Regions from separate parts of the Paenibacillus polymyxa M1 genome, predicted to be linked through region 1. Evidence: predicted binding sites of a transcription regulator. Region 1 holds the regulator's gene; the other holds the start of a gene.
What was found. Region 1 encodes LexA, which represses DNA repair genes until DNA is damaged. Its sites were predicted from a motif close to CGAACATATGTTCG; they were not measured.
Positions count from the first base shown of each region.

Region 1 (16,287 bases):
ATTAAATGGTGGAGGGGAATTACAACCGATTAAAATCCATCGTTCAAGATATGAAGCAAAGCGAGTTAGATTATAAAGGGCCAGATCATAAGTATAACAGCACTTCCCAGTTGATTAGGCATTTGTCATATGTAGACTTGAAATGGGTTTACAGAATTAAAGGAGAGAAGATATTCCTGAATATCTTGAGTAAACTATGGTCCTATGGTTGATAAACATAATAATATTCCGCAAAGTAGGGATATTCACTTAAGGATCTCTTAGCGGATTATAACTTTGTGATTAATTTATTGGAATCTGGCACATATCTGATCATAGCCGGTATCACCAAGCAAATATAAATCAACTTCGGAAATGGTATAATGGTGTTCGGAAGTTCGGAATGGCCTGTTCTATGTCTTTCTACGGTTTATTAACTTCAATTCTTAGCCATGCTATTAGCGATCATTCATTATTTGAAGCATATTTAGAAATTTTTATAAAGAACTTTGTTGTGGCCTATCCATTACAATTATTGGTTATGGGTCCAGCTGTTCGAGCCTTGTTTATAAAATTTATAAAGAAATGCGGGCAAGCAGGACCAAAGCTGATACAAGTTTGAAGAAGCTATAACTGGCGGGATTGGTAGTTTGGGGATCATTTAACACAAAAAAAGCAGGAAGAATTCTTCCTGCTTTTTGCTTGTAAATAAATATTAACGTCTGCGTTGTCCATCATTCACGCTAAACAGATTGACAGCCAGTGCGTTACCTCTTGCACGCGCAGTGGCTCTTTGGTTGGAACGGATGTTTAATCTTCTTCTTCTCAATTCACGGTTGCTGTGTCTTCTGCTCATAATATCACCTCCCTTCAAAGAAATGAAGGTACGGTTAAATCTTAATGATGTTTATGCTTACGCTTGGTAATTTTGATATTTAATGCGTTAGTTGCGAGTGCATTTCCGCTTCCTGTTTTAGCAGCTGCGGCTTGAAAGACTTTAACGACCAGATATCTGTTTTTCCCGATGCGATGCTTATACGTTTTAACTCTATTTCTGATCATCTGCATAACTCCTTTACTTTAGGTCTGCTATATACATATGTCAATTGTGCTAGTAATGTATCAGCATAAATCTACTAAAGACAAAAAGAAGCTAGTACCTATGTTCCTAAATGTTTTTAAAAAAAACTCATGCTAGCCTGCGTTCGCCTTCCCAACTTTACGTTATAGGGGAAGGCTACAGTAGGTTCACATGAGTCAAATTTCCATTTGTTTAGCTAATAAAAGTAAACAGTTCAAGATCAGACGGGACTATTTCGGATAATGGGGGGGATATAATAGTAGAGACAATATAGGTTGCTGAAAAGGAAAGAATAGTTGTGAGACACACATAGTAAACATAATAACAATATAAAACCGGCTCGCCTAGGCGGCCGGTTTTATATTCGTGGTAGTATAACGGGGAAGAAAGCACGATAAATCAGTGGAAGTCCCGGAAGAGTCCAACAACCTTGCCCAATATGCTGACGTGTGTCAGGCGAAGCGGTTCAAAGGCTGGATTTTCAGGTTGAAGCCGGATATGATCTTTTTCTTTGTAAAAGGTTTTAACTGTTGCCTCGTCTTCATCTGTCATAGCTACTACAATGTCTCCGTTATCAGCCGTCTGCTGCTGACGTACGATTACATAGTCTCCGTTAGCAATACCAGCTTCAATCATGCTTTCGCCTACAACAGATAACATGAATATTTTATCCTCACCAACAAAGTGTTGGGGAAGAGGAAAGTAATCTTCAATATTTTCTGTCGCCGTAATAGGAAGACCAGCGGTTACTTTGCCGACGACGGGAACACGACTAATGGAGTAATTAATCAAGTTGCTGTTATCCGATTCGTCTTGACCAAGTAATTCAATAGCCCGTGGTTTCGTAGGATCGCGGCGAATGAGTCCTTTTTTCTCCAAACGATCCAAATGACCGTGAACCGTAGAACTGGAGGCCAATCCGACTGCCTCGCCTATTTCGCGCACAGAAGGGGGGTATCCCTTTAGACGCACTTCATTGCGGATAAATTCAAGAATGGCCTGCTGGCGGCTCGAAATCTTAGACATACCGTATCAACCCCATTTAGTAACGTTTGGGAAAATTATAGCATAGAACCTCCGTTCGTACAAACATAAGTTCTAAATAATCCCTAAAAATATTTACGAACTTTTGTTCTCTTTTCTATTGAACAAAACAAATGTTCGTGTTATATTGTGAAAAACATAAGAACAAACGTTTGGAGGACGCGGCCAATTATGAAATATAGCACTTATCAAAGTATTTTCCCGATGAACTTAGAGAATTTACAGGAGACCCGAAAAGAGGGTAAGGTGCGTTTGTTACAGGTTATTACCAATACTCTTTTACTCAAGCTTCTTATTCTAGTAATTATCGTTTGGGTTGCAGGGGCAGGTGTACTTACGGTTTTCGCAGCACCTTCAGTTTCTAATAAAGAGGTGATTAAGCTGACCGTACAACCTGGAGATACGTTATGGAAGATTGCCGTGAATCATAAACCGGAACGAATGGATACACGGGTATATATTGAAGGGATTATGCGTATTAACGCTTTGGAGGATCGGGGAGTGCAGGCAGGTCAGGTGCTTAAGCTTCCACACTTCTGATCTATAAGACTATAGAGCTTGTCAAGGAGCGCAATGCGGGAGCCTTGACAAGCTCTTTTCTACATGTCAAAGTGTATTATATCTTTGCTTTTATGGAGGGGACACAATTTGGATATAGACAGCTTGGTACAGCGCATTAATGAATTAGCGCGCAAAGCAAAAGCCGAAGGATTGACAGAAGAGGAAACCACAGAGCGCGCCAACCTTCGGGAAATTTATTTAGGCAACATTCGCCGTAATTTTCGGCAGCAGCTTGAAACCATTGAATTTGTGGACGATGATACGTCGAAGGGAAATGACGGGCTGAAGCATTAATGTCGCTAAAGCCTGCATCATTTGCCTTGTTTTAGGTATCTTTCCTGGTATCTATATAGATCAGCTTTAAGGCAGTTGTTTTAATGTAATATTTATTGGGAAGGGAATTGAGAGATGGCCCGATCATTTGAAAGAAAAGTACGTAAAAACACAGCGCATTTAAATAAAACGCGCAAGAAACAAGGCATTCAAACCATTAACGGCGCAGGTTCAGCAATGGACATTTTCCGTGGCCGTAATATTACTGTGCCAATCATGCTGGCTGGTCTTGCTGTATTGTACATGCTTATGAGTTACTTTTTGACTAAGACCGGCATGCGGGGAATGGACTGGCTGGTATTTGGCTTGTACTTGATGCTGGCTGTTATCTTCTTCATTCGCCGTCCTTATTTAAAAGTGGGAAAAGATACCCTCTATATGTTAAAAGGTGGAAGAGAACGTCCGATGACGGCAGGGGACATGAAAGCCATCAAAATTGAAAAGGGTTACGTTACCGTTGAAAGAAAAGGGAAGGGCGGTAATTTTATTTTTACAAAATCACTGGGACGCTACGATACGGATGCCATCGCAGAGCGGCTTGAAAAGTTTGCACTATCCAATCAGATACAGGTAGATAAGAAATAACCGATTTAGCCTGTAGCTCTGTAAGTAAGGCCGTATGATGTTATTTTTTCATATAACATGGTGCGGCCACTTGCTTAATATGGGCACACATAACGATCTGATTCGTGACCAAACAGACAATCTTACATATACAGTGGAAAGAGAGTGGATAATTCATATGACGATTCAGGCGATAATGTTTGATCTTGATGATACCCTTCTGTGGGATGAACGTAGTGTAGAAGAGGCATTTGATGCAGCGTGTCAAACAGGCTCCCGAGAAACAGGGGCTGATCCGAAAACGCTGGAAGAAGCCGTACGCAAGGAAGCGCGCGCTTTGTATGAGTCCTATGAAACCTTTAGTTTTACTCAAATGATTGGCATTAATCCGTTTGAAGGACTGTGGGCGAATTTTACAGCAGGTGAGCAACCTGAATTCCGCCAATTGGAACAGTTGGCTCCTGCTTATCGTAAGGAATCATGGCGCAGAGGGCTTCAGCAACTGGGGATAGATAATGAGGAGTTGGCGGAGAAGCTAGCTGCCCAATTTGCTTCGGAAAGACGTGCACGTCCACATGTATATGAAGAAACGTTTGAGATTCTGGAACAATTGAAGGGGCAATACAAGCTGTTATTGCTGACAAATGGTTCCCCTGATCTACAACAGGAGAAGCTGGATGGAGTTCCTCAATTGGCTCCTTTTTTTGATCATGTTGTCATTTCAGGTTCTTTTGGTCGGGGCAAGCCTGACCCTTCTATATTTCAGCATGCTTTGGGACTTCTAGGAATTGAACCTGGACAAGCTTTAATGGTAGGAGATAAGCTGACGACTGATATTCAAGGGGCTTTGGCAGCTGGTGTCCATTCGGTGTGGGTGAATCGGAACGCTAAAACCAATACTACAGAAATCAAGCCGAAGTTCCAAATCAAGCATTTGTCTGAGTTGCATGGAATTATTCAATCTTTAAAGTGAGAAATCTACAGTTTTCTAAAACAAGTATCAAGAAAACTCCCTTCGCTCGATATGCTACAGAGCGGAGGGAGTTTTCTTATTGACACCATAGATCTTAATTATGCTGTAGTGAATGTTGGATCTTCGAACGGTTCGGCAATCCAGCCATTTTCTTCGATGAACAAGCGGACTGCGACGATCTTTTGATTTTCCATTAAAGTGAAGAAGTGCGGTGTATTTTCAGGTACGGAAATAACGTCACCTGGTGAAAGCTCTACATTAAAATAGCCGATCTCTTCAGAGCCTTTAATGATGAAAATGCCTTTACCAGCAACAATGGCACGGATCTCATCCTCGGTATGGGTGTGAATTTGCTCGAACTTGGCCAGCAGCTCGTCCAGTTTCGGCGTTGCTTCAGATAAGGTGATAACGTCCCATATTTTATATCCGCGACGTGCGGCTAAATCCTTGATTTCAGGTTCAAATGTTTTAAGAACAGCGGCTTTTTGATCATCTGTCAGAGTAAAGTTTTCTTGCAGCTCCCTTGGCAGCTTGGAAGCATCCCAGTGTTCATACAATACTTGGTGGCTCTCCAAAAATTCACGTACTTGTTCTTCACCACTAATTCGCTCATTCGTATTGCGTATAAAAATTTCTGCCATATACAAATCCCTCTTTTCCACTTGGATTAATGTTGTATAAAGAATACCATGTCTTATCCAGTTGCACAATACAGGCTGAAACATTTATATGGGAACGACTATAGCTAAACGATACAGTTTAAAGACGTTCGTCTATAACGATGCATACTACAAAAATAGATCAGCTAAGTCGTTTATGAAGAAGAATAGCCTGCATAAAACGTATGTTTTTACTTCAATCTATCTAAATGATACGGTTTCTGCTAAACTAGGATTTAACGTTTTGCGGGGGTGAAGAAATTTTGGATAAAGTTAGCTTGCAGGATGCGTTACAACGAAGAATACTCCTTCTTGATGGGGCTATGGGTACTATGATTCAGCAGGAAGACCTTTCTCCCGCTGATTTTGGTGGAGAAGAGTTGGAAGGCTGCAACGAGATGTTGGTCTTAACGAGACCGGATGTCATTCAAGGGATTCATGAAGCATACTTGGAGGCCGGGGCAGACCTGATTGAAACGAATACATTTGGAGCAACATCCGTCGTTTTGGCGGATTACGATATACCAGAACGTGCCCGTGAAATTAATCTGGTGGCGGCCAAACTGGCACGTAACGCGGTGGATAAATACAGCACTGCGGACAAGCCTCGTTTTGTTGTAGGAGCTATGGGTCCAACCACGAAAACCTTGTCTGTCACAGGCGGTGTTACATTTGTAGAGCTGATTGAAAGCTATCAGGAGCAGGCTTTGGCGCTTATTGAAGGCGGGGTGGATGTTCTTCTGTTGGAGACCTCACAGGATACGCTTAACGTTAAGGCAGGCAGCATTGGAATTCGTCAGGCTTTTGAGCAGACAGGGATTGAGCTTCCGTTAATGATTTCTGGCACGATTGAACCGATGGGAACAACGTTGGCCGGACAAAATATCGAATCCTTCTGCATATCACTCGAACATTTAAACCCAATCTCGATTGGACTGAATTGTGCTACAGGTCCAGAGTTTATGCGTGATCATATTCGTTCTTTGTCTGAAATGTCCTCTGCAGCTATTAGTTGTTATCCAAATGCGGGCTTGCCCGATGAAAATGGTCAATACCATGAATCGCCGGATTCATTAGCTCGTAAAATGGCTGCTTTCGCTGAAAAAGGCTGGTTGAATATTGCAGGAGGCTGTTGCGGTACTACACCAGAGCATATAAGAGTAATGAGTGAAAGTATGGCGCAGTTTGAGCCTCGCCAGCTCGTAGGTCATCATCCTCCTGCCGTATCAGGCATTGAACCAGTATATATTGAACAGGATAATCGTCCGTATATGGTTGGTGAACGAACAAATGTTCTGGGTTCCCGGAAATTCAAGCGTTTGATCGTAGAAGGCAAATATGAAGAGGCGTCTGAAATTGCCCGCGCTCAGGTAAAAAGCGGAGCACATGTCATTGATATTTGTGTGCAAGATCCGGACCGGGATGAAATGATTGATATGGAAGCGTTCTTGAAACTGGTTGTAAACAAGGTGAAAGTACCATTGGTGATTGATACCACGGATATTAAAGTTATCGATAAAGCACTTCAATATTCGCAAGGTAAGGCAATTATTAACTCCATTAATTTGGAGGATGGTGAAGAAAAATTTGAGAAAATGGCTCCTATTATTCATAAATACGGCGCTGCTGTTGTTGTCGGAACGATTGATGAACGTGGACAGGCAATTGCGCGTGAGGATAAGCTTGAGGTAGCTAAACGTTCTTATGATCTGTTGGTGAACCGTTACGGTCTGGCAGCGGAGGATATCATTTTTGATACGCTCGTATTCCCAGTAGGAACAGGGGATGAACAATATATCGGTTCGGCTAAGGAAACGATTGAGGGCATACGTATCATTAAAGAAGCCCTTCCTGGGGTTCATACCATATTGGGCATCAGTAACGTATCCTTTGGTTTACCGGAAGCGGGTCGTGAAGTGCTCAATTCTGTCTATTTGTATGAATGCACCAAAGCGGGACTGGATTATGCAATTGTAAATACAGAGAAGCTTGAACGCTATGCATCTATCCCTGAGCATGAACGGAAATTGGCGGAAGATCTGATCTATAATACAAATGACGATACTTTATCTGCATTTGTAGCAGCTTTTCGTAACAAGAAAGTGGAGAAAAAAGAGAAGATATCAAACCTTTCGCTCGAAGAACGGCTGGCTTCCTATGTAGTGGAGGGAAGTAAGGAGGGACTGATCCCGGATCTGGAGCAAGCTCTCGCCAAATATTCTTCTCTGGAGATTATTAACGGACCGCTAATGAAAGGGATGGAAGAAGTAGGACGTCTGTTTAACAACAACGAGCTGATTGTTGCGGAGGTTCTGCAAAGCGCTGAAGTAATGAAAGCATCCGTGGCTTATTTAGAGCCGTTCATGGAGAAGAATGAATCCTCGGTAAAAGGTAAGATTTTGTTGGCTACGGTCAAAGGTGATGTGCATGATATAGGTAAAAATCTGGTGGAGATTATTCTATCCAACAATGGTTACCATATTGTAAATCTGGGTATAAAAGTACCACCAGAACGCATTATTGAGGCTTATCGTGAAGAAAAGGCTGACATGATCGGCCTGTCCGGTCTGCTTGTTAAATCGGCACAACAAATGGTGCTAACCGCGCAGGATTTGAAAAATGCGAACATTGATATTCCAATAATGGTTGGTGGAGCTGCCTTAACGCGTAAGTTTACTAAAAATCGTATTCGTCCTGAGTATGATGGACTGGTAGCCTACGCGAAAGATGCTATGGATGGCCTGGATATTGCCAATAAGCTTATGGACCCTGAGTCCCGTAAAAAAATGGCCGAGGACATGAAGGCTGAGCAGGAGGCAGAAGCGGCAACGGTCGTGGAGGCCAAGCCGCTCCCTAAGCTAACTCGGGCTGTACGCTCTAACATTGCTCAGGATTTGCCCGTCTATATCCCACCGGATACGGATCGCCATGTACTGCGTAACTACCCACTGAACTATATTCTGCCTTATGTGAATATGCAGATGCTGATGGGACATCATCTTGGCTTAAAAGGGAATGTAGAGCAACTGCTAGCTTCGGGGGACCCGAAAGCGATTCAGTTGAAGGAAACCGTGGACAGCATCATGTTTGAAGCTGTTACAGACGGAATTATTCAGGCGAGTGCTATGTATCGGTTCTTCCCGGCTCAGTCCCAAGGAAACCAAATTCTAATCTATGATCCATCGGATGTAAGCAAGGTACTGCACACATTTACGTTTCCACGTCAGCAGGTAGAGCCTTATCTATGTCTGGCTGATTTTTTGAAATCAGTGGAATCAGGGGTTATGGACTATGTAGGTTTTATGGTTGTTACCGCTGGTCATGGCATTCAGAAGCTATCTACCCAGTGGAAAGACAACGGAGATTATCTGCGCTCACACGCACTTCAAGCGGTAGCGCTCGAAGTGGCAGAAGGGCTAGCAGAACGGCTTCACCATATTATCAGGGATAGCTGGGGCTTCCCGGACCCAGCCGATATGACGATGAAACAGCGGCACGGCGCTAGATATCAAGGTATACGGGTATCCTTTGGTTATCCGGCATGTCCGGATCTGGAGGATCAGGGACCGTTGTTCCAATTGTTAAAACCTGAGGACATTGGCGTTGAGCTAACAGAAGGGTTTATGATGGAACCGGAGGCTTCAGTATCAGCCATGGTGTTCAGCCACCCTCAGGCGCAGTATTTTAACGTCGAAAAGGTTTAACACCTTTATCAGATGGGATAGCAAATACCCTCCGAGCTTCGGAGGTTTTTTGCTGGTCAGCAGGAAGAAGGTAAATGTCATGGAATTATATTTTCTCGGTACAAATGCAGGGGTACCTACAATTCAGCGAAATGTAACATCCATTGCTCTTCGTTTACTGGAGGAACGAAGAAGCATGTGGTTGTTTGACTGCGGTGAAGGCACTCAACAGGAAGTATTGCGTTCGCCGCTCAAGCTGAGCAGACTTGAAAAAATATTTATCACTCATTTGCATGGGGATCATCTTTTTGGTCTGCCAGGCCTTTTGTCGAGTAGGGCATATCAGGGAGGTACGGCACCTCTGACGGTATATGGACCGCCTGGGCTTCAGCAATATATTGAGCTATCTTTAGGGATCAGCCAATCTCGTATCAATTACCAACTACATATTGTGGAGCATACGGGCGGGGTTCTGTTCGATGACGGTCAATTTCGGGTGGAATCCGCTTTGCTGGATCATCGGATCGACAGTTATGGCTACCGAATTGTAGAGATGGATAAGCCTGGTAAGCTTAACCAAGAACTGTTGGAGCGATACGGGATCAAGCCTGGCCCAGTGTACGGTAAATTAAAGCGTGGAGAAAGTGTGGAAGTAGAGGGTGGAGTTATTCTGCATCCTCAGGATGTATTGGGTTCACCTAAAAAAGGGCGGATCGTCACTATTTTAGGTGACACGAGACCCTGTCCGAATACAGTAGTGCTGGCACGAGATGCAACTGTCGTCGTTCATGAAGCCACATTTCTGCATGATCTGGCGGATACGGCGTACGAGTATCATCATAGTACGGCGCTTCAGGCAGCGGAAGCTGCCAAAGCCGCAGGCGCGGGGCAGTTAATTATGACTCACTTTAGTTCTAGGTATAAAGATCAAGAGCAGCTTCAGCCTTTGCTGGAGGAAGCGCGAAGCCTATTCCCCAATTCATTGCTTGCGGAGCAGCATGTGTTGTTACCGGTACCTGATATCGGTCAATAAACGATTGGAGAGAAAGGTATGTGCTTAGGTGCCGGGGCTTGCTCCGGTGCTTTTCTTTTTCACTAGAAATTATTTTCCGGGAAAGCGCAGGATGCGACAAGAGGTGAGACGTATCAGTATGAGGATGAATGAAATTGTTCTACCACATATGGAGGCATGTCATATTTGAGTTTCTATATATCGAATTTAAAGGATTTAGTTGCTTGAGTATGCTCAGGAAATACAGGAAATTTTCTTTGAAGACGTAGCATCTTCGATGGAATTCGACGAAGAAATGATCTTATGCTATGGGGAAGCGACGGCTTTTAGCGAGGGTTGACGCTATTTTGGATGGTTTACCAGCAATTCATGGACTTCATAAGCATTTTTGACTTAAGATAGATGAGATGAGTGGAAATGACCGATTATTTAATGACCTGAGTCATTCAGGTGGTTAAATAAAAAGGAGAACACCATTCACGGGGTGAAGTATTATTTTCAATGTTATGATGTATGAAATTGAAGTGGGGGAGGGGATTGCGATAAAATCGTTACTAATTGATCTGGATGGAACACTTTATCATGGAAATCGAATGATTAAGGGTGCGGATCTGTTCATTTCCCGATTACGCTCAGAGCAGATACCTTATGCATATGTCACAAACAATGCTTCACGCACACCCGAATCGGTGGCTGAGCATTTGATTGGTATGGGAATTGAAGCAGCTAGTCATGAAGTATATACTTCAGCGTTAGCAGCTGCACAATATGTTGCACAGCAAAGCCCTGGAGCTCTTGTATATTGTATTGGTGAAACGGGATTACGCGAGGCACTCACGGGGGCTGGCTTGCAGCTTGTTCAGAACCATCCTGATTATGTGGTACAGGGGATAGATCGTCAATTTACATATGAAACGCTGGCAGCTGCCATGCGTTGGATTCGTGAGGGAGCCACATTTATTTTGACAAATCCGGATCTACAATTGCCTTCGCATGACGGACTTACACCAGGTGCAGGTACAATTGGAGCTGCCATTGAAGCTGCTTCACAGGTCAAACCGATCGTCATCGGCAAGCCTTCAAGCGTGCTAATGAATTATGCACTGAATCGCTTGAACATTAGAGCGGATGAAGCTCTGGTTGTGGGCGATAATATGCTTACAGATATTGCGGCAGGTGCAGCAGCAGGTTGTAAGACAGCTTTGATTCTGTCAGGCGTGACGACTCGCGCTAATATGGATGAACATATTCGTGCCGTTGGAGTGAAACCTGACCTGATGTTTGAAAATTTGGACGAACTGCAGGAATGGATGAAAGAAGAGCTGAAGTCATAAAAAAATATATGTTTTAGAAATTTGCGAGAATTAAAAGCTATGTAGCTACGAAAGGAAAGATGTTGATATGCCGGAACTTCCTGAAATGGAAAACTACAGAATCTTATTGTCAAAACAAATTTTGGACATTCCGATTACTGGAGTGACGGTTAGCCGCGAAAAGTCCATTAATACTGAAGTGGAAACCTTTAAAAAGCAATTGCTGGGTGCAACCGTTGTATATTTAGAGCGTCGGGGTAAGCATTTGATTTTTCATTTAAACACGGGTAAACGACTTGTGCTTCATCTAATGTTGGGAGGACTGTTGTATCTGGGAACGGAGGAGCAACGTCCAGACCGTACGATTCAGATCGAATTGGATTTTAGCGGAGTGAAGCTTTATTTTATCGGACTGCGCTTAGGTTATCTGCACTTGCTGACGGCTAAAGAAACAGATGAAGCTTTGTCAGACCTGGGACCAGATCCGTTAGACCGTCGTATGACGTTGGAGAATTTTACAGCACGTCTAAAAGGACGACGGGGAATTTTGAAAACAACACTGGTAAATCAGCAGGTTTTTTCGGGGATTGGAAACTGCTATTCGGACGAAATTGCTTATATCGCCGGATTTACACCGGGTTCCAAGGTACAAAATATTGTACAGTCTCCAGAAAAAGTGGAAAAGCTATATCATGCTACTCAATCCGTACTTCGTGAAGCTACTGCGGAGGGCGGTTATATGGAAATGCCTCTAATGGAGGGAGACACGCTAACAGGTGGCTTTGATCATCAGTGTCGAGTATATGACCGTGAAGGAGAAGAATCTCCAAGCGGTGGGAAAATTGTAAGAGTCGAGCTGGCGGGAAAAAAAGCATTTTATTGCCCGGTGCAGCAGCATGATGCCTAAATTGCTTATCGGCTCTCACGTGAGTACGCGTGGTGGCTTTTCCAAAGCTGCTATACGTGCACGAGAGCAGGGAGGACGTTCATTTCAATATTTTCCGAAAAATCCTCGTAGTCTCAAGCTGAAGGAATGGAGTTCCATAGATGCTGCTGCTTGTAAAACCTACTGCTCAGAGCACCAACTTCAATCTATTGCTCATTCGCCATATCCCGTGAATCCAGCTCATGGTCGCGAACGCGGTCAGGAACTTTATGAACTGATGGTTGCTTCATTACGCAATGATCTGGATATTGCTGAAGCCTGTGGATCGAAGGGGATAGTTGTCCATTTTGGGCATATGCATTCGTCTGACCCGCTGGAGGGCTATCGTAATATTATTAACTGTCTGAATGATGTGCTGGAAGGCTGGCAGGGAAATGCTAAAATATTAATTGAGAATCAGGCTGGGGATCACGGTCCCATGGGAACCACGCTGGAGGAAATGGTTCAAATTCGCCAGTTGTGTCGAGATCCTGGCAGCATCGGATTTTGCCTGGATACTTGTCATGCGTATGCAGCAGGATTGTGGAACGGTGGAATGGACGAGGCTTTGCTTGAAAAAGGGGACCGTCTCGGCTATTGGCCAGCACTGTGCGGAGTTCATTTGAATGATTCCAAATACCCGTACGGCTCTAAAAAAGACAGACATGCGCGCGTGGGGCAAGGTTACATTGGTACTGAGGGCATGCGCTGGATAACAGAACAAGAAGCTGTAAGAGGTATTCCCGTCGTATTGGAGAGTGAGGCGGGACCTGATGGGACACATCAGGAGGACATTCAAATGATTCAAAGCTGGGAGTGAATTATTTTAAATAGATAATAGTGATCTTAGAGATGGTGTAAGCTTACTTTTTTGGGAAGAAGGAGGAGAAGTTGGTGTATTTGTTTATGGACGATTATCGACCTTGTCCTCCAGGTTTTAAGCTGGCAAGGGATGCGGATGAGTGTCTGCTTCTACTTCATGAATACCCTATTTCGATACTATCGTTAGATTATGATTTGGGTCCAGGGCAACCGACGGGAAAGGATGTAGCTGCTGCTATTGCAAGTAAACAGTTATATCCGCGTGAAATTTACTTGCATTCCTCCAGTCCGCAGGGGCGGCGAGCCATGTATGATCTGCTTTATGCGAGTAAGCCGGAGGGAGTCACTGTGCATAACGGGCCAATTCCTGAGGTGCGTATGCAAGAGATCCTAAACGAGTCTAAGCGATGAAAGAGATCGGACAAAAAGAGGCGCGCCGTGCCATATGGGAAGGATGTAAGCTGGCTTTGTTTGTATACACTCCCATGTGCGGAACATGCGCGGCTGCCCGTAGAATGTTAGAGGTAGCAGAGCATTTGCTCCCCGAAGGAGCAGTGGTGCAGAGCAACATTAACTATATTCCTGAACTGGTTCAGGAGTGTCGGATTTCCAGCGTCCCCGCGCTTCTTATATATAATGGTGAAAACAAAAATCCTGAAATCATCTACAAAATGGAATCTGTAGGACACTTGCTGAGCAGGATAAGGAGCGTGATGGAATGATATCCATAAAGAACATTACATTACAGCGGGAAGAAAAACGTATCCTGGACGATGTAAGCCTAGAAATACGAGAAGGTGAACACTGGGCTATTCTGGGTCGCAATGGTTCCGGCAAAACAACATTGTTGGAAATGATGACAGGGTATATGTTTCCAAGTCGTGGTACGGTTGAAGTGCTTGGGCAAACGTATGGTCAATGTGATGTGCGAGAAGTTCGCAAGCAGATCGGATACATTAGCCAGACATTACTGGAAAAGCTGGCGCTAAAAGATCCCGTTTGGGAAGTGGTGGCTACAGGTGCGTATGCTTTTTTGCGTTTTTATCAGGAGATTCCGACGGAGGCAAAAGAAAAAGCCGTATCTCTTCTGGAGGGTATGAATTTAGGCGATCTGATTCATCACCCGTTGGGCACATTATCGCAAGGAGAACGTAAAAAGGTAATGCTGGCCCGCTCGCTGATGGCTGAACCTCGTCTGCTGATTATGGATGAGCCTTGTGCCGGATTGGACTTATTTGAACGGGAAAAGATGTTGGTCGAGATTGATCGGCTTCGCAAGCGAGACTTATCAGTGGTCTATGTAACTCATCACATTGAGGAGATTGTCCCTCTTTTTACGCATGTTGCGTTGATTCGGGATGGCAAAGTCGCAGCTGCTGGATCGAAAAAAGAAGTTTTAACGAAAGAATTGATTATGCACACTTATGAAGTTCCAGTTGAGCTGGAATGGGATGGTGAACGTCCCTGGATTCGGGTGTGCACTGGAGGGTAACGTTATTTTGGAAGAACTATACATGAATACAGATGAACAGAGTGAATGCGCTTTGTCATCATCAAGATTTGTTTGTACGGCCAACCATGGTTTTGCACCCTATGCTCAAGAGGAGCTTAGAAGATTATTTGGGTCTGTAAAAAGTACAATGCTTCTACCTGGTGAAATTTTTTTAGCAACACTACCCGCGGGAGAAATTGAAACAGTGAGGACGATTACAGGCCAGCCACCAATGTTTCTTCGCCACTTGTTTCCTGTTCATTTTCAGGAGGAAGGAACGGATCTGGTTCAAGTGCAAGAGCGTCTGGTTGCATTTATCCGTAACCGCAGGGAACTGATAGATCAACGTGTTTCTTTGCAAGTACGCAAAGGAACTAATAGCAGTTGGACTGAAAGCGCAGGTGCACTCAGGCTGGCTTTGAGTGAACAATTAAGTGATCTACCTATGGAGTTGGTGGTACAAGGCGCCGATGTTATTGTGTCCGTTTTTGCAGATACGGATACGTGGTACGCAGGCGTATCACATCCTCAGGACAACCTATCGGATTGGAGTGGAGGTGCAGTTCGTTTTCAGAAGGAAGACGGACAGATCTCTCGTGCCAAATTCAAGCTACTGGAAGCAGAAGCTACGTTCGGTATTGATTTTAGCGCTTTCCATCAGGGACTAGATATTGGGGCAGCACCGGGTGGATGGACTTCCTTTTTGCTGGAGCGTGGACTGAAAGTTACAGCGGTTGATCCGGCCAAGATGGAGCCATCACTGATGAAGTACGCCAACCTGACGTTTTTGCGTAAAAATGCAAGTGAAGTCAAATTTAAAGAGAATTCGTTCGATCTGCTGGTTTGTGATATGAGCTGGAGTCCAAAACAGATGGCAAGGCTCGTTACTGATTTACTATATAGTTTGCGGAGTGGTGGTACGGCTATCGTAACAGTCAAGCTAATGCATAAAAAGCCCTTGGCGCTCATTCATGATGTGATTGCTTCATTTGAGGAGTCCGGCATGCAGATTCAGCGAGCTAAGCAGCTTTTCCATAACCGAGATGAGATTACCCTGTATATGATCAAGTATGGAAAATAATTCTTTACAATAGATGCAGGTGTGCTATATAATAAATCCAAATTGTTCCTTTAACAAAATAATTGTGTTAAATCAAGGGAAAGCATCCCGCGAAAATTGTTTTCATGTCAGCATGAAGACTTCATTTTGCGGTGGCTTTCCCTTTTTTGCGTTGTCTGCTTTTAGAAGGGAGGTAAGAGAATGATGAATCAACCGTCACAATTAGAGTTCGGGTCAATTGTCGGTGAGCGTTACCGAATAATTCGCACGTTAGGTTCGGGAGGCATGAGCCGCGTGTTCATGGCCGAAGATTTAAAGCTGCCGGGCAAGCATTGGGCAGTGAAGGAGTCGATTGCCGATCCAAAAATAATGAAGATTGTACGGACGGAAGCCGAAATGTTGATTTCGCTAAGCCATCCACGTTTACCGAGAATTGTTGATTTTTTTGAGTATCCTCCATCTGGTGCAGTATATCTGGTTATGGACTACATCGAAGGAATTACGCTGGAAGCATACATGAGGGGATACCAAGGCTATATACCACAGGAGCAAATCATTCCACTCGCTCTTCAGGTACTGGATGTACTTGATTATTTGCATACCCGTCAATTACCAGTCATTTATCGGGACCTCAAGCCGGCGAATATTATGCTGACACCGGAAATGGAATTTAAGCTGATCGATTTTGGGATAGCGAGGAGTTATAAGTCCGAGCTGGATCAGGATACGATAAAGCTGGGCACAGTAGGCTTCGCTGCCCCAGAGCAATATGGAACAGGACAGACG
Region 1 covers NC_017542.1:3,149,596-3,165,882, reverse strand. The annotation lists partial or broken gene PPM_RS30645 (hypothetical protein) at 6-382, shown strand; gene PPM_RS29655 (hypothetical protein) at 695-835, opposite strand; gene PPM_RS29650 (hypothetical protein) at 877-1,041, opposite strand; gene lexA (transcriptional repressor LexA) at 1,460-2,086, opposite strand; gene PPM_RS14045 (LysM peptidoglycan-binding domain-containing protein) at 2,276-2,644, shown strand; gene PPM_RS14040 (DUF896 domain-containing protein) at 2,753-2,959, shown strand; gene PPM_RS14035 (hypothetical protein) at 3,074-3,583, shown strand; gene PPM_RS14030 (HAD family hydrolase) at 3,741-4,535, shown strand; gene PPM_RS14025 (1,2-dihydroxy-3-keto-5-methylthiopentene dioxygenase) at 4,634-5,176, opposite strand; gene metH (methionine synthase) at 5,458-8,898, shown strand; gene rnz (ribonuclease Z) at 8,978-9,910, shown strand; gene PPM_RS14010 (TIGR01457 family HAD-type hydrolase) at 10,396-11,223, shown strand; gene PPM_RS14005 (Fpg/Nei family DNA glycosylase) at 11,291-12,109, shown strand; gene PPM_RS14000 (deoxyribonuclease IV) at 12,099-12,947, shown strand; gene PPM_RS13995 (cyclic-phosphate processing receiver domain-containing protein) at 13,022-13,360, shown strand; gene PPM_RS13990 (thioredoxin family protein) at 13,357-13,671, shown strand; gene PPM_RS13985 (ABC transporter ATP-binding protein) at 13,668-14,441, shown strand; gene PPM_RS13980 (SAM-dependent methyltransferase) at 14,464-15,522, shown strand; gene PPM_RS13975 (serine/threonine protein kinase) at 15,703-16,287, shown strand, end outside.

Region 2 (16,287 bases), 820 kb from region 1:
GAGGCTGCTATGCCTGTGATGGAGGGTAAAGCAGTACTGTTCAAACAATTTGCAGGTGTCGATGCATTCCCCATCTGTCTCAATACGAAGGACCCTGATGAGATTGTTCAAATTGTCAAAATGATCGCTCCTGCCTTTGGCGGCATTAACTTGGAAGATATATCTTCGCCACGCTGTTTTGAGATTGAAAGACGGTTGAAGCACGAACTCGACATCCCAGTATTTCATGATGATCAGCATGGTACGGCAGTTGTTGTATTAGCAGGTTTGGTCAATGCACTAAAGGTATGCGGCAAAAAAATGGAAGATGTCAAAGTCGTATTTGCCGGGATCGGTGCGGCAGGTATGGCCTGCTCCCGTATGCTGCTCAAGGCAGGGGTACGCAATCTGATTGGCGTGGATCGGCAAGGAGCCATTCACCGTGGTGTAGAATACAGTAACCCGCATTGGACAGAGTATGCGAACATGACTAACCCGCATAATTTAAGTGGAAGCTTATCTGAGGTGATTGTGGGAGCTGATGTGTTCATCGGTGTGTCGGGTCCAGATATATTGACTGTGGAAGACATACAGAGCATGGCAACTGATCCTATCGTGTTCGCTATGGCGAATCCGAAGCCGGAAATTGATCCGGCTATAGCCTTACCTTATGTGCGAGTGCTTGCTACCGGCCGCTCCGATTTTCCTAACCAGATTAATAATGTATTGTGCTTCCCGGGAATTTTTCGGGGCGCTTTGGATTGCCATGCCAAGACGATTAACGAGGAGATGAAACTGGCAGCCGGTCTTGCCATTGCTGATGCCATTTGCCCTGAGGAGCTAAGTGAAACTTATATCATACCGAATGTTTTTAATGCGAAGGTGGTTCAAAAGGTACGGGATGCTGTTATTCGCGCAGCCTTGGAGACAGGAGTAGCCATGTCAGGTGAAACTCCGGCTACTACTTTACATCCATAAAAAGTTATGTTCTTCACAAACTTTAGTTCATGGTCTTGGCCTGCTGTTCTTGATAATGTCTGTATCTGTTTAGCCCTTCGTGGAGAATATAAAGTCTTGCCAATGAGCAGGCTAAAGTAAAGCGTAACGATCCATATTCTCAAACAAGAGTTGCGCTCAATTACTACACAGGGGGTTTTGGAATGGGCGAAAAAAATATTTTGGCGTATTTCAAAAGTCCTGAGGAAGCACAGGGAGCCGCGAGAAAGCTGGAAGCTCTCCGGGTAACGGATATGTCGATAGATCGTTTTAGCCGCTATCCGCGGCAGTCTACGGGCAACGCCGGACTGCCTGTGTTTTCGGGACAGATTAACAGCTTGTCTTCACTAACGCAGGGAGTGGAATTTACAGATCGTAGTCCGGCGATATTGGCTGCGGCTGACCCTGCTGCCAGTGGCATGAGTGACGGAGGACAAGGTGGACCGACGGGCCGCGATATTTTATTGACTGCTGTGGTGGATGAGTCCATTCATCATCAGGCGATGTCCATCGTGGAACAAGCGGGTGGAATGCTGTGACAAGTTTGGAAGGAGCAGTGACCGATGTCTAAAAACAAACGGTTCGATAAAGTGCTGACCAAAACCGAGAAAATCAAACGCATGCAATCTGCCAAAAACGAGGATGTTGAGTTCTCGGCAGAGCTGGCAGATGCAGAGGATCTGGAAGCGATCCGGCGTAGTGAAGTAGCTGACCGCCGTCAGCAACGTATCATAAACGACAACGAGTAGAATACAATAAGGCGGGTATCCCATCTAAAAAGGTGATTTGCGGGATAGCCGTCTTATTTGTGTTTTCCCCTTGTTCTATTTATTATCCGCTATATGCTGTTACGCTAAAACTAGAGGGCCTGAAGACAAAGGTAGTAGTCGCAGGTGGTTTGATTTTCAAAAATGAGTCCATCTGCTTTTTTGAACTCCTATGCGAGTATATAGTACAATGTAATGTATGCATGTGAAATGAGGAGGAAATGTAAACCATGTTGTGGAATGAAATTACAATACATACAAGCGAGGAAGCTGTCGAAATGATTTCGAATTTTCTGCACGAAGCAGGTGCAGGAGGGGTTTCCATTGAAGAATCCGGTTCGCTCAACAAGCCGCGGGATACGTCTTATGGACAGTGGTACGATCGCCCTTTGAACGATATTCCTGAAGGACAAGCGATCATCAAGGGCTATTTTGCTGAAGAAATAGACATGGACAGCGTGCGTGCACAAATTGAGCCGCGGGTTGAACAATTGAGAACATTTGATATTGACCCTGGCGAGGTTCGGTATGAGCTGAAAACGGTCAACGAGGATGACTGGGCTAATGCCTGGAAACAATATTTCAAGCCTTTGCGTGTATCGGATCATTTGACCATCAAACCGACTTGGGAAGAGTATGAGCCTGCGAGTGAAGATGAAAAAATCATTGAGCTTGATCCGGGTATGGCCTTCGGCACTGGTACACATCCGACGACATCCCTTTGCCTGAGAACGCTGGAATCCGTGATTCAGGGTGGAGAAGAAGTCATTGATGTTGGTACAGGCTCCGGTATCTTAGCCATTGGAGCGATAAAGCTGGGAGCAAAGCATGTACTTGCCTTGGATCTCGACCCGGTGGCAGTATCGAGTGCGCGTGAAAATACGCGTTTGAACGGACTGGAGGAACGTATCACCATTAAAGAAAGCGATTTGCTCTCCGTGCTCAATGCAAGTGATCCAACGCTGGGTATTCAACTGCCGGTCAAGCTCGTGGTAGCTAATATTTTAGCCGAGATCATTTTGCTGTTCATTGATGATGTATATAATGCCCTACAGCCAGGCGGTATTTATATTGCTTCAGGAATTTGGAAGAACAAAGAAGAGGCTGTCGAAACCGCATTGAAAGCTGCTGGCTTTGAGATTGCCGAAATCAACCGGGATGAAGATTGGCTGGCGTTTGTGGCGAGAAAGAGGTAAGCATGGATTTTTTACAAAGTATTTTTCGGGTAAATTTAAATGTCCTTCCATTTTACTTGCTGGCTGTGATCATATCGTTTACGGTGCATGAGTTTGCTCATGCGTATTATGCCAATAAATTTGGCGATCCTACGGCCAAGCTACTTGGGCGCGTGACTTTAAATCCGGCAGTTCATATTGATCTGCTGGGTACGCTGTTACTGTTGATCGGAGGCTTTGGATGGGCCAAGCCAGTCCCGGTCAATCGTGACAATTTTAGCCGTCCGCGCCTCATGGGCATTATTGTATCGGCTGCTGGTCCGCTGAGCAATCTGCTGCTTGCATTTGTGACTACGCTGATCTATGCTGTGCTGCTTCATTTTCAAGTATTGCCGGGAATGGAGAACCAGCGGGTGGCACAGGCAATCTATTTATTTATCAATGCACTGATCAATTTGAATCTGTTTTTGTTTATCTTTAATTTAATTCCACTGCCTCCACTCGATGGCTACCGGATTGTGGAGGATGTGGCTCCCACTCCTGTGCGCCGCAAGCTCCAGCAGTTTGAGCAATGGTCGATCTTTATTTTTCTGCTTATACTGATAATTCCGCAGGTACGAGCTGTAACGATTGAACCTCTTTACACGCTGTCTCAGATGATTTATATACAGTTTTTGCAGTTCTCTTTTTACATTACCGGACTGTTCGGAGCCTAAGGGCTCCCTTTTTTTTACGAGAATCGGTATAACATAAACAGAAGAGGGAACAGACTGGTCATACAGGAGCAAAAGATGATATGATGGTGCTTGGTGATTTATTCGGAATTTGTACGGAGCGTTAATGGATAATAGTTATTTTTAGAATAGGTGTGAGAGAATGCAGCGTTATTTTATTCCGGCAGAGCAATTTCTAGAAGATCACGTAATTGTTACGGGTGAGGACGCACGGCATATTGCCAAAGTCATGCGCGGCCGTAGTGGCGACAAAATTATAGTCAGTGACGGGGTATCCAGGGAAGCGCTGGCTGCATTGGATACGATTGAGCAGGATCATGTGAAAGCGACGATTATTGAACCGCTGGAGATGACCTCTGAACCGTATGTTCAGATCACCATCGCGCAGAGTCTTCCTAAAGGGGACAAGATGGAGACAGTGATGCAAAAATGTACGGAAATCGGAGCCACCGGCTTCGTACCGTTTTTATCGGAGCGTACGGTCGTACAGTATGATGCCAAAAAGGAAGGCAAGCGACTGGAGCGTTGGCGCAAAATTGTGAAAGAAGCGGCTGAGCAAAGCCATCGCAATCGGATTCCGGAAGTTAGCGCACCCCTGACGTGGAAAGAACTTCTGGCTTCTTTTGCTGGGTATGATTTGATATGTTATTGTTATGAAAAAGAGCAGGGTCGGCAGCTACGGGATGTAATCCAGCCTTTTGCAGGACACTGGGCGTCCACAGACAAGCCGCGTGTGCTCGTAGTTGTGGGCCCGGAAGGCGGCTTTACTGAAGCGGAAAGCCTAGAGGCCGAGCAGGCCGGGGCACAGTCTACAGGACTGGGAAGACGTATTTTGCGTGCGGAGACCGCAGGTATGGTTGCATTGGCATGCATTTTATATGAGACAGGAGAAATGGGAGGGGTTTAATATGCCATCAGTGGCATTTTACACATTAGGTTGTAAGGTAAACTTTTATGATACAGAAGCGATCTGGCAGCTGTTCAAAAAAGAAGGTTATGAGCAGGTGGATTTTGACGAGCAGACCGCTGATGTCTATTTAATTAATACATGTACGGTTACGAACACCGGTGATAAAAAAAGCCGTCAGATCATTCGTCGCGCGATTCGCCGAAATCCAGATGCCATTGTGGCAGTGACGGGCTGTTACGCTCAAACTTCTCCAGCTGAAATTATGGATATTCCAGGTGTTGATCTTGTTATTGGTACGCAGGACCGAGATAAGATTATTCCGTTTGTAAAGGAGATCCAAGAGTCGCGTCAACCCGTAAACGCGGTGCGTAATATAATGAAGACCCGTGTGTTTGAGGAAATGGATGTACCTGATTTTGCTCATCATACCCGCGCGTTTCTAAAAATTCAGGATGGCTGCAATAACTTCTGCACCTTCTGTATTATCCCGTGGTCGCGGGGCTTATCCCGCAGCCGTGATGCGGCGAGCATTATCACACAGGCGCGTCAACTGGTGCACGCAGGCTACAAGGAAATCGTACTCACGGGTATCCATACGGGTGGTTATGGCGACGATATGGATAATTATGACCTATCCGATCTGCTGTGGGACCTGGAGAAAGTGGAAGGGCTGGAACGTATTCGTATCAGCTCGATTGAAGCCAGCCAGATTGATGAAAAAATGCTGGACGTGCTGAAACGCTCCAATAAGCTGGTTCGCCATTTCCACATACCGCTTCAAGCAGGGGACGATACCGTGCTGAAACGGATGCGCCGCAAGTACACGACAGAAGAGTTTTATAACAAAATGCTTATGATTCGAAAAGCAATGCCAGATGTAGCGATTACAACAGATATAATTGTCGGCTTCCCTGGAGAAACGGACGAAATGTTCCGCAATGGCTATGAGCTGATGAAAAAAATCGGTTTCTCGGAAATGCACGTGTTCCCGTATTCCAAGCGTACTGGAACGCCTGCGGCGCGTATGGAGGATCAGGTTGACGAGGACGTGAAAAATGCACGTGTGCGTGAGCTGATTGAACTGTCTGAGCAAATGCAGCTGGCATATGCTGAGAAGTTTGTTGGTCAGGTGCTGGAAGTTATTCCTGAAGTAGCCCCTAAAGGGACAGAAGATAGCGGCATACTCTACGGTTATAGTGACAACTACATTCAACTGGTGTTTGAAGGTAATAAGGATCTGGTTGGTAAGGTGTGCCGCGTGAAGCTGACGAAGGCAGGCGTTAATGAAAGTGAAGGCCAATTGGTCCGCGTATTGGAGAATGGGCTGCAAACAGCTTTGTAAAATAAAAAGAGCCTGAACAGGCAATAGCGATGGCCAACAAGGATTTCGCCTTTCCTTACAGAGAGGACGGAATCCTTGTTGCGCAAGGAAAGGAGATTACAGGATGGCAGCAAAAAAGGAAATTTCCGCAGGTGGCGTAGTGTTCCGCAAACAGGAGGAGCAACTTGAAATTCAGCTGATTACTGACCGATATGGCAAGATATCTTTGGCTAAAGGCAAAATGGAACCAGGTGAAACAATCGAACAAACAGCTCTACGTGAAATTCGTGAGGAAACAGGGCTGAACGGACGAATTATTCAGCATGTGGATATGATTGCTTATACGTATCAGCACCCTGAATATGGGGAAGTGGACAAGGAAGTTCATTATTATCTCGTAGAGGCACTGGATGGGAATTTACAGGCACAGATTGAAGAAATCAAAGGCGTCGCATGGCATACGCCCGAAGAAGCTTGGCGTCTTCAGCGCCAGGGTGGATATGACAACAATGATGTCATTCTAAGCAAGGCGCTGTCCATGTTAGGAATTAACGTTTAGTTCTATGGAGGGACATACGCTCCTCTATACGTGTCCATATAGGTAAATAACAGAGGGGCAAGGCAAGCAGAGAGCTGATGACGTTAAACAGGGTTTGGGCATGCGCTACCTTGGCACCGGGCTCGGTAGATATCCAGGTGGCGACCATATCCAGTCCAGGGATCAACGGCATAAAGAGCAATGCCCCGCCTACGTTCAACAGCACATGGGACCAGGCCACAAATTTTCCAGACACGCTGCCGCCAACAGCGGCAATCAGGGCAGTCACGCAGGTGCCTACATTGGAGCCAATGACGATGGCGATCCCTACATCGACTGGTAAGGCACCCGCAGCAGCCAGGCTAATCGCCATACCAATGACGGCTGCGCTGCTGTGAACCAGTGCGGTCAGGCAGGCACCCGCAGCGAAGGCCCACCACATGTTGGCTGCAGCATGATCAAGAAACCAGCGGAATAGTCCGGCCTGTTCAATCCAGGGGCCGACGGCTTGCATCACACGGATACCTGCCAGAATCAGCGAAAATCCGGCAAAGACGAGGCTGATAAATTGTACAGCCTGTGGGCGGCTGAGCCCATTAGAGCTGGGTGAAGCTCCGGCAGCTGCATACTGGCGGCCAGCGACCGTTTCTCCCCACAGAACGGCAGTGCCCCAGCAGAGCAGTGAACCGCATAGCAACGGAACAGCCAGCTTGCCAAGCTGAAGCCCCATCAGCTCGGTCGTCAGGCAGGTGCCAATATTGGTGCCGAGAATGATGCCGAGCGTGCGGCCGTAGGTCAACAGCCCGGCGTTGACCAGTCCGATCGTCAGCACCGTTACGGCGGTGCTGCTTTGCAGTAGGGCGGTAATGCCTGAGCTGAACAGCATTCCCCGCCAAGGGGAAACCGTAGCCCGGTTCAGCCAGCGGGTAAGGAAGGGGCCAGCCAAATGCCGGAGGGCAGCTTCCATCAGCTTCATTCCACCTAAAAAAATAAGCAGCCCACCGCACAGTGGGAGTATAACATGTATGAACACGGCCATAGCCCCCTTTTCTAGGTGAAAATACTTATGTAACAGCCTATGATCTGTCAAGGACAGCCATGACAAGCATGGGTGAGCAGTTTTTTACGGAACAATAATTTTGAAGTATCTTCACAAGCTCTAAAAGCGTGACATCGATATACAGGCGGGCAGTAGCGAAGCGGTTCATTTGAATCTGGAGAAGCGCCAGCGATCGTACGAACAAATGAACCGCAGAGCTGCGTCCCATCGAACACCACACTTTTAAGGACTTTAAGTAATTCAAGAATAGGAGTGAAGGATTTTGCCTTCAGTAATATTAGAACGTAGCCGCAAAAAAAGGCTGGAGCAAGCACACCCTTGGGTGTTTAAAAATGAAATAGCCAAGATTGAGGGTGATCCAGAAGCAGGTGATTTGGTCAACATCCTTAACCATCAAGGTCGTTATTTGGCGACAGGTTACTATAATCCTGCTTCGCAAATTACAGTGCGTGTGATGTCCTATGAGCCGCTGGAAGTGATGGACCAAAGCTTCTTTGCCCAACGTTTCCGTAATTGTTTGGAGCATCGCGAACGCTTTGTGACTGGGGGGAACGCTTATCGCTTGGTGTACGGCGAGGCTGATTTTTTGCCTGGGCTGATTGTAGACCGTTTTGGTGATGTATTGGTCGTTCAGCTGTTAACGCTTGGCATGGATCGGCGCAGGGAAGAAATCAGAGATGCGCTTGTTGAAGTCATGGGGCCAGTTGGTATATATGAGCGTAGTGATGTATCCATCCGCGAGCTGGAAGGGTTGGAACAGACGAAAGGTCCTTTGTACGGCGATTGCCCGCGCCATGTGGTGGTGACGGAAAATGGCTTACAAATCAAGGTCGATATCGAAGAGGGCCAAAAGACTGGCTATTTCTTTGACCAGCGTGAAAATCGCGCGGCTATCGCGCCGTTGATGACAGGTTGGGGAGCGCGTAGCGGAATTACGTTACAAGAAGTAGCTGCAACCCCAGGCGATGACGCCACAACGGTCATGAAGCCTGTGAATAAAAGTGGTAAGGTGGTTGAATTCCCATTCTGGGACGGCGCAACTGTATTGGAATGTTTTTCACATACAGGTAGCTTTACGCTCAATGCGTGTAAACATGGTGCGAAAAAAGTAACTTGTCTGGATATTTCTGAACATGCGATTGAAAGTGCTCGGGATAACGTGAAGCTGAACGGTTTTGAGGATCGCGTCGAGTTTGTCGTCGACGATGCTTTTCAATATTTACGTAATCAGGTGAAAGGTGTAGAGGAACGCACCGCGCGAGCGGGGGGCAAAGGAGATACATCCAAGCCGCTGACTGCGGGTGGCGGACGCACCTTTGACGTAGTTATTCTGGATCCGCCAGCTTTTGCCAAAACGAAGAGTGCTGTCAAAGGAGCTACACGTGGATATAAAGATATCAACCTTCATGGGATGAAGCTTGTCAATGAGGGCGGTTATTTGGTAACGGCGAGTTGTTCGTTCCATATGCGGCCAGAGCTGTTTTTGGACACGATTAAGGAAGCGGCGACAGATGCCGGTAAAACCCTCCGACTGGTAGATTGGAGAGCGGCAGGGAAGGACCATCCTCAAATTTTAGGTGTGGAGGAAGGTCATTATTTGAAATTTGCCATCTTTGAAGTGCGCAGCCGGACACGGCTGTAGACTTTATACCCTTGTTAAAGGTAATCTATTTTTAGGCGATAAAGATAACTAGGTGAAACAAACTCATTTTTAGTATAAATCAGTCCTGTAGAGAAGGCTTGCACCAAGCCATCCTGCGGGACTGTTTGTTTTTGAGAAGGGCTCAATTGCTACAACATGGCAAACGTACGTTCTTTTCTCCTTTGTCTGATATGCTATACTGTTTAATAGAATGTTTTTGGTTGGAAAGGAGGCCGCATCATGTCGGTCCGCTTATTGATTGGCCGCTCTGGTAGTGGTAAAAGCACGTTAATCCGCAATGAAATGACGTCTATGTTACGCGAGGAGCCGCTAGGTAAACCTATGCTGTTACTTGTGCCCGAGCAATCGTCATTTGCTTCAGAGCATGCGTTGCTTACAGAAGCCGGAAACGGTATTCAGGGGTCGGTTCGCGCCCAGGTGATGGGATTCCATCGTCTTGCCTATTTAGTCATGCAGGAAACAGGGGGTTCAGCCCTGGTGCCTGTAACAGAAGAAGGCAAGAAGATGCTTTTATATAAAATTATTCGTCGTCGCAAGGATGAACTGAGTTTGTTTAAGGATTCGGGAGACCAACTCGGTTTTGTGGATCGGTTGAATACGTTGTTTACAGAGTTAAAGCAGTACGGAAATGATGCTCGGTCTGTACCGGAACAACTGGAGAGAATGCATGCTGCGGGGGAGTCCGCCCCGATATTAAGAGGCAAGCTGAAGGATATCGGCCTAATCTATGAGGATTTTGAACGGGAGCTGACGCTTAAATATATCGATGGTGAAGATACGCTTCGCATGCTAACAGAACAGATTGCACAGTCTTCACTTATACGCGGAGCAGACATTTGGATGGATGGCTACCGAAGGTTTACACCGCATGAATATAAGGTGGTGGAGCAACTTATGCTGCACGCCTCCTCGCTGACGGTGGCGTTGACCTGTAACCGCAGCTACGAAAGTGGCCAGCTTCCGCATGAGCTGGATTTGTTTCATCCTTCGGCGGCTACCTACGTCAAGCTTAAAGGAATGGCAGACGAGCTGATGATTGAAACGCAGACACAGTTATTACGTCCTGATCCGATGCCGAGATTTAAGGAGCGTCCAGCGTTGGCGTATTTGGAGGCTAATTTCGAACATCGTACAGGGCTGTGGAATCAGGAACAGCGGATGCGGCTACAGCAGCTACGAGAGCAATGGGCAGATACACAACCGGAGGGTATAAAGCTGTATGCTGCAGCAAATCGCCGTGCCGAGCTGGAAGGAGCCGTACGCGAAATGCGCCGCTTGGCCCGTGAAGAGGGCGCGCGTTATCGGGAGATGGCCTTGTTTGTGCGTCATATTGAAGACTATGAGCCATGGGTGGAACCGATATTCAAGCAATATCAGGTCCCGGTATTTTTGGATCAGCGGAGAAGTATACTTCATCATCCCTTAGTGGAATTGATTCGGGCTTCACTGGATATCGTGCAGCGACGCTGGCGATATGAGGATGTATTTCGTGCGGTCAAAACAGACCTTCTATTGCCGCTGGACGGTCGAGTGAGCCGCGAGCAGATGGACCGTCTGGAAAACTATGTGCTGGCCTGTGGAATACAAGGCAGCCGTTGGACAGATGGCCGACCATGGCAGGCTGTACCCAGCTTGTCACTGGAGCTGGAGGAACAGGAACGGAACCGTCAACGGGATGAAACGCTGGATTTGATGGAGTTGTGCCGAGATGTGATTGTGACGCCTTTACATGCTTTTGAGAAGCGTATGGGTAAGGCACGAACGGCGCTTGAGAAGTGTGAAGCCGTGTATCTGTTGCTGGAGGATGCAGAAATTGGTCACAAGCTGGACGCCTTCATTCATCAGGCAGAGGAATCAGGAAATCCTGAGCAGGCGAAGGAGCACCGCCAGGTATGGGATGCGGTGCTTGAATTGCTGGATCAAATCGTCGAAATGATGGGTGATGAGAGACTGGATACTGCTTTGTTTGCGGGTGTGCTGGAAACGGGATTGGCTGAGTTCCGTATGGGGCTTGTTCCACCGGCTCTGGATCAGGTACTGGTCGGAAATACGGACCGTACACGTGTATCGGGTATTCAACATGCCTTTGTGCTAGGGATGAACGAAGGAGTAATGCCGGCTGTGTTCCATGAGGATGGTGTGCTGAATGAGCAGGAACGTACGGCATTGAACGAACAAGGCGTAGACCTGGCACCAGATATGACAAGACGTCTGTTGGACGAACGCTTTCTCGCTTATACGGCCCTTACCTCAGCCGGTAAAAGCCTATGGATGAGCTATGCGGTGACTGATGAAGAAGGCAAGCCATTGCTGCCGTCAGAGTTAGTGCGACATGTGCGGCAACTGCTTCCTGGTCTGGATGAACGTCCACTGGCCGGATACCCTTTGCCTGGAGACGCTTGGACGACGCAATGGGAGTATGCTTCCCATCCGTCCGAGGCTTTGCCGCAGCTCATTGCGCAATTACGGCATTGGCGGCGTGGCGGTGATATTTTATCTCCCTGGTGGGAGGTGTATAACTGGTATGCCAGCCAGCAGGGGCGTGAGAAGGACAAGCTGCGTCAGCTGTTGACCTCACTTTTTTACGAAAATCATGCCGAAATGCAGAAGGAAACGAGTCGCCGTCTATATGGCAGCAAGCTGCGCACCAGCGTATCTCGTATGGAACGTTTTGTCGCATGTCCATTTTCTCACTTTGCCTCTCACGGTCTTCGTTTGAAGGAACGTCAAATGTATCGTCTGAAGGCTCCGGATATCGGACAATTATTCCACGCAGCGCTTGGTGAGATGGCGATCAATCTGCGTGAACGCAATGTCAGCTGGGGAAGTCTCAGCACCGAGGAATGTCGCCAAGAGGCGGAAAGTACGGTGGAGCGTTTGGCACCTCGTCTGCAAGGCGAGATTTTAATGAGCTCCAAGCGGTATGGCTATATTTTGCGCAAGTTAAAAGACATCGTGAGCCGTGCTTCGCTAATTTTGGGTGAACATGCACGGAGAGGTAGCTTTGAGCCGATTGGGCTGGAGTTGGACTTTGGACCAGGTCAGCTGCTTCCTCCGTTAAGCTTCCGACTAGATAACGGCGTTGTGATGGAAATTGTCGGACGGATTGACCGTGTGGATGTGGCAGAAGGAGAAAAAGGATTACTTCTGCGTGTCATTGATTACAAGTCCAGCCAAAAGGATCTTAAGCTACATGAGGTGTATTACGGCTTGTCCCTGCAAATGCTCACGTACCTGGATGTGCTGTTGAATGCGGCGGAGGAATGGTTGGGCGAGACTGCTTATCCGGCGGGTACACTGTATTTTCACGTCCACAATCCGATGCTGCAATCACCTAATGGCCTTAGCGCAGAACAGGCTCGTCAGGAGCTTTTGAAACGCTTTAAGATGAAGGGATTGTTGCTTGCGGATCGGGATGTAGTTGGGCAAATGGATACAGCATTGGACAAGGGATATTCCTCTATTTTACCTGTTGCGGTGAAAGCAGACGGCAGTTTTTATAGCAGTGCTTCCGTTGCTTCGCCTGAACAGTGGGATAGCCTGTTAGCGTCGGTGCGCAATAACATTCGGACGATTGGTACACGGATGACAGAGGGCGATGTTGCCATTGAACCTTATCGCATCCAGCAAGAAACGGCATGTACCTTCTGTTCTTTTAAGCCTGTTTGTCAATTTGATGACAGTCTGGAAGGCAGTGATTACAACCAATGGGGGAAACCGGGTAAGGATCAGGTCTGGGATCTGCTCGGTCATACACAGGAAGGGAAAGGAGGAATGAAGCAATGATAGGCACGTCAAACGCTAAAGGCTTGCCGAAGCCGGAAGGAAGTATGTGGAGTGATGATCAGTGGCGTGCCATTTCGGAGTCTGGTAACAACATGCTGGTCGCGGCAGCGGCGGGTTCTGGTAAAACAGCAGTGCTGGTAGAGCGTATTATTCGCAAAATTGTCGATCCCCGGCTCGGCTTCAGTGTGGATCGGTTACTAGTGGCGACCTTTACGAAGGCTGCAGCCGCTGAAATGCGTCAACGGATACGCGAAGCCCTGGAACGTGTGCTGGAACAGGAACCGGAAAGTGAACATGTGCGCCGACAGCTATCGTTGTTGAATCGCGCCTCAATTACGACACTTCACTCTTTTTGTATGGAGGTCATCCGCAGGCATTATCAGGCCATTCCTCTTGATCCCGGCTTTCGGATTATGAATGAGCATGAAACAGAATTGCTGCGCCAAGAACTATTAGAAGAACTGTTTGAGGAGAAATATGAGGCCCATGATGAAGGCAGCACATTCCGCAGACTGGTCGACTGGTTTAGTGGAGAACGCACCGATGATGCCATGTATGTGCTTGTTCAGCGGTTGTATGATTTTTCGCAAAGTCATCCTTGGCCGGAGCATTGGCTGCGGGAGACGGCAGCAGCATTTCGTGTACAGGATGTAGCTGCGTTGGGGGAGACTCCCTGGGTTCGCAGTATTTTGGCGGATGCTGCACTTTCGTTGCGCGGAGCCGCGAGTTTGCTGGAACAGGCGCATGAAACAGCTATACAGGCTGGCGGTCCTGCACCCTATGCCATGACGCTGCAAGAAGATGCGGCGATGGTGAAGGAATTGCTGCAGGAGCTGGAGACACAGCCGTGGGCATCCTTGTATGATCATTTTCAGGCAGCGTCCTTTGGTAAGCTCAAGCCAGTCAAAAAAGATCAAACCGAGCCTGCATTGCAGGAACGGGTTAAGACGCTACGCGAGGCTGCTAAGAAAATGATTACAGATATGAAGGCTTCCCTGTTCGGTAGGAGAGCAGAAGCTTATTTGGAGGAACTGCATGCGACGGCTCCTCTGATGGACGAACTGGTGGAGACCGTGATTGCTTTCGGGGAACGATTTCAACAGCACAAGCAGTCAAAAGGACTGGTGGATTTCGGGGATTTGGAGCATTATTGTCTCAAAATATTAAGACATCCCGACTCCACTCCGTACAAGCTGCTCCCTTCCGATGCTGCACTTGAATACAAGGCACAGTTCGACGAGGTGTTGCTGGATGAGTATCAAGATACGAATACCGTACAGGAAGATATCGTTAGACTGGTATCACGCGAGGAACCGGGTAACCGTTTTATGGTGGGAGACGTGAAACAGAGTATTTATCGGTTTCGACTGGCCGAGCCAGGGCTGTTTTTGAATAAGTATCAACGGTACGGTATGCAGGAGCAGGAAGATGGCTTTTTGATTGATCTGGCGCGTAATTTTCGCAGTCGGGAGGAAGTTGTCGATGCGGTTAATTTGGTGTTCCGCCAGATTATGAGTGTGGATGTAGCGGAAATTGAATACGATGAACGAGCATGGCTGGTGCACGGCGCGTCCTATCCCGAGAAGACAGAGCAGGAAGCTGCGTCTGCATACGCACCTGAGCTGCTGTTAGTTGATAAAGGTGGACGTGGTCTTTCCGAGACTTTGGAGCTACCTGAAATGGGGGACGAATCGGCTTTACAGGAAAGTGAGCTGGCCGAGCTTGCGGAGCTCGAAACGGCACAGTTGGAGGCTCGTGCGATCGCGCAACGGATTAAGGAGCTGACTGGAGATACTGGACAACCACTGTTGATTTACGATAGGGGATTAAAAGCGATGCGTCCAGCAGTCTACGGTGATATTGTCATTTTGCTTCGTTCAGCAAGCGTATGGGCTCCCTTAATTGTCGAGGAACTGCGGCTTGAGGGCATTCCAGCCTCTGGAGAGCAGACGACAGGCTTTTTTAAGGCAACGGAAGTTGAAGTGATGTTGTCCCTCCTGCACATTATTGATAATCCGCAGCAGGACATCCCGCTTGCATCCGTGCTTCGTTCGCCAATTGTCGGCTTGACCGAAGATGAACTGGCACAAATTCGGCTAGAGAAGCCGGATGGATTATTTTATGATGCATTGCTGGCGGCAGCAGAGACTGAACAAGTCGATCAGAGCGTAAAAGGGACCTCTGCTGACGTATTGGAGATGGATCTTTTCACTGAGGACTCGCTATCTCCACCCCACTCTGTCCATAGGGACGACGGCAATACGTTGTCTGCCCGACTACGCTCATTTTTGCGTAATTTGGACGCATGGCGGCAGGAAGCCAGACAAGGCAGCTTAAGTGCATTGATTTGGAATGTGCTGGAGGAAACAGGATATCTAGATTGGGTGGGTGGATTGCCTGGCGGCTCACAGCGTCAAAGCAACCTACGGGCCTTATATGACCGAGCGAGACAGTATGAGACTTCTACGTCCAACCGTGGCTTGTTCCGATTCCTGACCTTTATTTCCCGTCTGCGGGAGCGGGGCGGTGATTTAGGATCGATCAGTGGGGGGACTGAACCCGATCAGGCTGTCCGCATTATGACCATTCATAAAAGTAAAGGACTTGAATTTCCTGTTGTGTTTATTGCGGGGACGGCAAAAATGTTTAATCAGCAGGATCTGAATGCGCCGTTTCTAATGCACAAGGAGTTGGGATTTGGTCCTAAATATGTGGAGGAACAAAACCGTGTCAGCTACCCTACGCTGCCTAATTTAGCGATCCGTCGACGCTCACAGCTGGAGCTGTTGGCTGAAGAAATGCGTGTGCTATACGTAGCGCTTACGCGTCCGCGTGAAAAGCTGATTATGACCGGAACCGTGAAGGATCTCGCTTCCCGCGCAGCGGGTTGGGCGCGTGCCAAGGAGCATACGGAAACAGTATTACCAGACTATATACTGGCGGCAGGTCGCAGCTATCTGGACTGGGTAGGTCCTGCATTGATTCGGCATCCTTCTGCAACTTCGCTGAGGAAAGCGGCAGGGGATCAGGAGGGGGACTATCACAGACTGGAACACATGCCGGGGGCAGATTGGTTATTTAAAATCGTAGCCTCAGAAACACTTTCTGGCTCTCGTGTGAACTCGGATCGTGAAGAAGAGGTATCGGCCGAAGAACGCCAAAAGAAAACTGAAGCACTGAGAAATGTTGAGCTAATCGAATTAGACGAAGAAAGTGAAACGGATATTGCTGCGGCTCTTTCTTGGACCTACCCGTATGAACGGGCGGGCAAGACAGCAGCCAATACATCGGTCACAGAGATGAAAAGATGGCTGGAGATGCAGGAGATTGGATCGGACGATTGGCTGAATCTATCTTC
Region 2 covers NC_017542.1:3,964,680-3,980,966, reverse strand. The annotation lists gene PPM_RS17835 (NAD(P)-dependent malic enzyme) at 1-957, shown strand, start outside; gene PPM_RS17830 (hypothetical protein) at 1,140-1,514, shown strand; gene PPM_RS17825 (YfhD family protein) at 1,539-1,724, shown strand; gene prmA (50S ribosomal protein L11 methyltransferase) at 1,973-2,938, shown strand; gene PPM_RS17815 (site-2 protease family protein) at 2,941-3,633, shown strand; gene PPM_RS17810 (16S rRNA (uracil(1498)-N(3))-methyltransferase) at 3,794-4,558, shown strand; gene mtaB (tRNA (N(6)-L-threonylcarbamoyladenosine(37)-C(2))-methylthiotransferase MtaB) at 4,560-5,903, shown strand; gene PPM_RS17800 (NUDIX hydrolase) at 6,007-6,441, shown strand; gene PPM_RS17795 (Na/Pi cotransporter family protein) at 6,431-7,453, opposite strand; gene PPM_RS17790 (class I SAM-dependent rRNA methyltransferase) at 7,743-9,122, shown strand; gene addB (helicase-exonuclease AddAB subunit AddB) at 9,363-12,929, shown strand; gene addA (helicase-exonuclease AddAB subunit AddA) at 12,926-16,287, shown strand, end outside.
Region 2: a site for LexA is predicted at 9,283-9,296, ahead of addB (helicase-exonuclease AddAB subunit AddB). Genes of this name have one in related genera too.